One region of the Cellvibrio sp. PSBB006 genome, then DNA from elsewhere that is predicted to be linked to it. Evidence: predicted binding sites of a transcription regulator. Region 1 holds the regulator's gene; the other holds the start of a gene.

The links. The regulator FliA, encoded in region 1, starts transcription of late flagellar genes. The targets are predictions, from matches to a motif close to TAAAGTTATNNNNNNNNCGGCCGATANCC.
Region 2: a site for FliA is predicted at 687-715, ahead of flgM (flagellar biosynthesis anti-sigma factor FlgM). Genes of this name have one in related genera too.

Annotation. Positions count from the first base shown of each region.
Region 1 is NZ_CP021382.1:1,194,694-1,196,896, reverse strand. It holds gene flhF (flagellar biosynthesis protein FlhF) at 1-13, shown strand, start outside; gene CBR65_RS04960 (MinD/ParA family protein) at 140-970, shown strand; gene CBR65_RS04955 (RNA polymerase sigma factor FliA) at 1,028-1,750, shown strand; gene cheY (chemotaxis response regulator CheY) at 1,910-2,203, shown strand, end outside.
Region 2 is NZ_CP021382.1:1,298,549-1,300,751, forward strand. It holds gene flgA (flagellar basal body P-ring formation chaperone FlgA) at 1-633, shown strand, start outside; gene flgM (flagellar biosynthesis anti-sigma factor FlgM) at 829-1,143, shown strand; gene CBR65_RS05350 (flagella synthesis protein FlgN) at 1,312-1,791, shown strand; tRNA gene CBR65_RS05355 (tRNA-Arg) at 1,906-1,982, shown strand; gene CBR65_RS05360 (16S rRNA (uracil(1498)-N(3))-methyltransferase) at 2,033-2,203, shown strand, end outside.

The sequences.
Region 1 (2,203 bases):
GATCCGTCATTAAAAGCCAGTGGCTTTGTGAAAATAAGTAATTAATGCGCCAGATTGAATATTAGTAACTATACTGATGGTCACCTTTACTAATGGCCACCCGTCAAAACAGAGATAGAAGCCTGGAGTTAGTCGACCCATGAGTCAAATGCGACCCGTACAAGTCATCGCGGTATCCGGCGGAAAGGGCGGGGTTGGCAAGAGCAACATTTCTGTCAATCTGGGTATCGCCTTGGCTGAACTGCGTCGCCGGGTCGTCTTGCTAGACGCAGATTTGGGGTTGGCCAACGTCGATGTGCTACTCGGCTTGAAAGCCACCCATACATTGGCCGATGTACTGGCCGGTACTCACAGCCTGCGCGATGTCCTGGTCAGCGGCCCGCATGGGCTCAAGATCGTACCGGCATCATCGGGCGTGCAACATATGGCATCGCTCAGTCCGCGCGAGCACGCGGGATTAATCAACGCCTTTAACGAATTAAGTGATCAGGTGGATGTGTTGGTGATTGATACAGCCGCCGGTATTTCCGATACGGTGGTCAGTTTCGTGCGCGCCGCCAATGAAGTCATCATCGTTGTGTGCGACGAACCTTCCTCTATTACTGATGCCTACGCGCTGATCAAACTGCTGAACAAAGAATATGACATGCAACGCTTCCGGGTCGTCGCTAATATGACGCGCACACCCCAGGAAGGCCAACACATGTTTACCAAACTCAATACGGTGTGCGAAAAATTTCTCGATGTGACCTTGCAGTATCTCGGGAATGTTCCTTTTGATGAAAACGTACGCAAGGCGGTGCAGAAACAAAAAGCCCTGCTGGAATTTGCCCCGACCAGCAAAGCCGCGCTCGCCATTCGCAGCCTGGCCAAAGCGGTGGATCAATGGCCCTTGCCCAGTGCACCTACGGGCAGGCTTGAATTTTTTGTTGAACGTTTGCTGCTTGCTGCCAATGCCCGCAGTGCTTAATCCCGCGATGGGCAGTGATCGAAGGTAATCAGTATGGCCGCAGTCGATGGATTAGCCATGTACGATAAAACGAAGCAACACGCTAATCAGATTTGTGTTGAAGATTATGCGCCCCTGGTCAAGCGAATTGCCTATCACATGATGGTGCGCATGCCGGCCTGTGTGCAGGTTGATGATTTAATTCAGGCGGGCATGATCGGTTTGCTGGAAGCCGCACAAAAATATGATGCGTCGCGCGGTGCGAGTTTTGAAACCTATGCCGGCATCCGAATTCGCGGTGCCATCGTCGATGAGATGCGTCGCGGTGATTGGGCGCCGCGCTCGGTTCACCGCAATTCACGCCTTATTGCCCAAGCTATTCGCACGGTAGAAGCGCGTACCGGTCGCGATGCACGGGACACCGAAGTGGCGGGTGAACTGGGTATTCCTGTCGAAGAGTATTTCGCCATGCTGCAAGACTCCAGTTGCAGCCGCCTGTTCAGCTACGAAGAAACCTTTGGCGAAGAAGACAGCAACATTGATGCGAGTGAATCCAGTAGTGCTTTCGCCAGTCCCCTCGAAGGTATTCAGCGCGATGCGCTAAAGCGCTCGTTGGCGCAGGCGATAACGCAACTGCCTGAGCGCGAACGTCTGGTGTTGGCGCTGTATTACGATGAAGAATTGAATCTGAAAGAAATCGGGCAGGTGTTGGGCGTGAGTGAATCGCGTATCAGCCAGATCCACAGCCAAGCTGCTTTACGCCTGCGCGCGCGCATGGCGGAGTGGCGCAGCAGTGATTGACCGACCGGTGTTTTGCCGGTACTTTGGCGCGCCGTTGTAACGGGGTCGTTGGAGTCATCAATTCGGCTAACAGAAAACCTGTGAAAAACTGGCTACTGCAATAACAGCGACTAGACTAAAAGTAAATGAAATTCCCGCCATGGGTAGACGGAGGTTGCATTGGATAAGAACATGAAAATCCTGATAGTCGATGATTTTTCGACCATGCGACGGATTATCAAAAATCTGCTCAGAGATCTGGGGTTTTCCAACACCCATGAAGCTGATGATGGGGTGACTGCGCTGCCGATGTTGCGGAGTGGCGATTTCGATTTTCTGGTCACCGACTGGAATATGCCCGGTATGACCGGTATCGATTTGCTGCGTGCTGTGCGCGCGGATGAAAAACTGTCTGCGCTGCCGGTATTGATGGTGACGGCCGAGGCCAAACGCGACCAGATCATTGAAGCTGCC
Region 2 (2,203 bases), 100 kb from region 1:
AGACAAGACCTGGGCGACCTGCAGCAACAAGTTAAAATCTTCTTGCAAGACCACTACCGGCAGCAGGACGTTGAGCGGGTCGACATTACGGTCGGCAACCTCGATCCGCGTTTGGTGTTGGCGGCTTGCACCCAGCCTTTAACCATGACCTTGAATGACCCGAGCAACAGTGGCGGCAACCTGACAGTACAAACCCGCTGCGAAGCCACCCAGAGCTGGTCTATTTATGTGCCGGCCCAGGTGTCGCTGTTTCGTCCCCTCGCGGTGGCGAGCCGCCCCCTGATGCGCGGCGATGTAATCAGCGAACGCGACATCCAGATTGACGTGGTGAATGTCAGCCAGCTTCGGCAAGGCTATCTGGCGCGGCGCGAAAGCATTATCGGTCAGGAGTTGCAGCGTCCGATGAATACCGGCGAGGCATTTCGCGGTTCGATCCTGGAAGCGCCTTTGGTCATCAAGCGCGGCGACGCCGTTCATATTGAAATGCAAGCTGGCACCATTGCTGTGAATTCCACCGGTATCGCGATGGCCAATGGGCGGATCGGTCAGCGTATTCGGGTTCGCAACAGCCAGTCTGAGCGGATTGTCAGTGCCGAAGTGGTGAGTGCTGGCAAGGTAAGAACATCGATTTAATCGGTTGATTTACACGAAATGTGCACGAGATCAAATTTATGCAGGAATATCATTAAAGTTCCTGTAAATCAGGCCGATAGCTGACACAGGAGTCCTGTTTCTTTGGCGAGGACGCCGAAACTCAGGCACACTCCACGCGGGCTTACCCGCCTTTGCGTTATCAGCTACAGCCATTAACTCAGTTGGGGAAACACCATGGTTATCGACACAAACAACAACCTTACTCCCGGAAGCGCGTCCAGCACTCGCGGCCGTGGCACCACACCCGTAGCACCGTCTACCGGTAAAACTGCTGCCGCGCCGGCTGAAACAGCAGCCAATAAGGAGAACGTCGTGTTGAGTCAGGAGGCACAACGTCTCAATCGCTTGCAGGCCAACATCAGTCAGTCCCCTGACGTGGATGTTGAACGTGTCGCGGCGTTAAAGCTGGCAATCGCCAGCGGTCGGTTTGAAATCAACGTCGAACGCATTGCCGAAAACCTGTTAAAGCAAGACGACCTGTTAGGTTAAGGGCCGTTGCTGCCGCCCCCAACCGGCAGCGATGGTCAATGGCGCATCTGATCATTCCACCTGACAAGACACGATGTCGTTCAGCGGTTGAGATGATGCAGTAGCAAGGCCCTGCGAGCCTGTCCTCCCGGTCGGTTTGCGAGGTTTTTAATAAACGCAGAGGTGACTATGTCCACACTCCATCCGCACAGCCTGCATAACATGATTGCCCAAGACAGCGCGGCAATCGGCGAATTGAAATCCTTGTTACTGCGCGAACGCGAGCTTCTTGAACAGCGCGATCACAGCGAACTGCCGGCCATCATCGAACGCAAAGATCAGCTACTTGAAACCCTTGGGCTCAATGCCAAACAGCGCGCGAGCCTGTTGAAGGCAGCCGGTTTTAAAGCATCGCCCGAACAATGGGAAATCTTCCTGGGGCAGAATGCGGCTACCCGTGACCTGCTGGAAAGCTGGCGCACCCTGATGGCGGAGTTTGCCCAGTGCAAATCGCTCAATGAAATTAACGGCAAGATGATCGGTCGCTCCAAGCAGACCCTCGGTCAGCTGCTTAACCTGTTACGTGGCCAGGTTGCTGCCCCCCAGTTGTATACCAGCGCCGGTTCCACCACCAGTTCCGCCAGTTCCCACTGTATCGCGGAAGCCTGATAAGGCGGGAATCGCCTGACATATATCAGGCGATTCCACCACTCTCTCTCCCTTTGCCTTGGATTATGTGGCAAAACTTTTTACAATGGCGCCGCTTCGCAAACTCAATGCCATGCTCCGGTAGCTCAGTTGGATAGAGCAGCCGCCTCCTAAGCGGCAGGTCGGACGTTCAAATCGTCTCCGGGGCACCACTCTTTTCATTACGCCGTTTCTAGTCCGCCGCCATTCTGGATGATCTTTTGTGAACCTGATTCTTCTGTCCGTTGATGATCTTGTTTCACCCACCCAGGCCCGGTTGCGCGATGAACGGCGCGTGCAGCATATCCTGAACATTCATAAAGCCGGTGTGGACGATCAACTGAAAGTGGGTTTGATCAATGGGTTGATCGGCACCGCCAGTATCACCGCGATT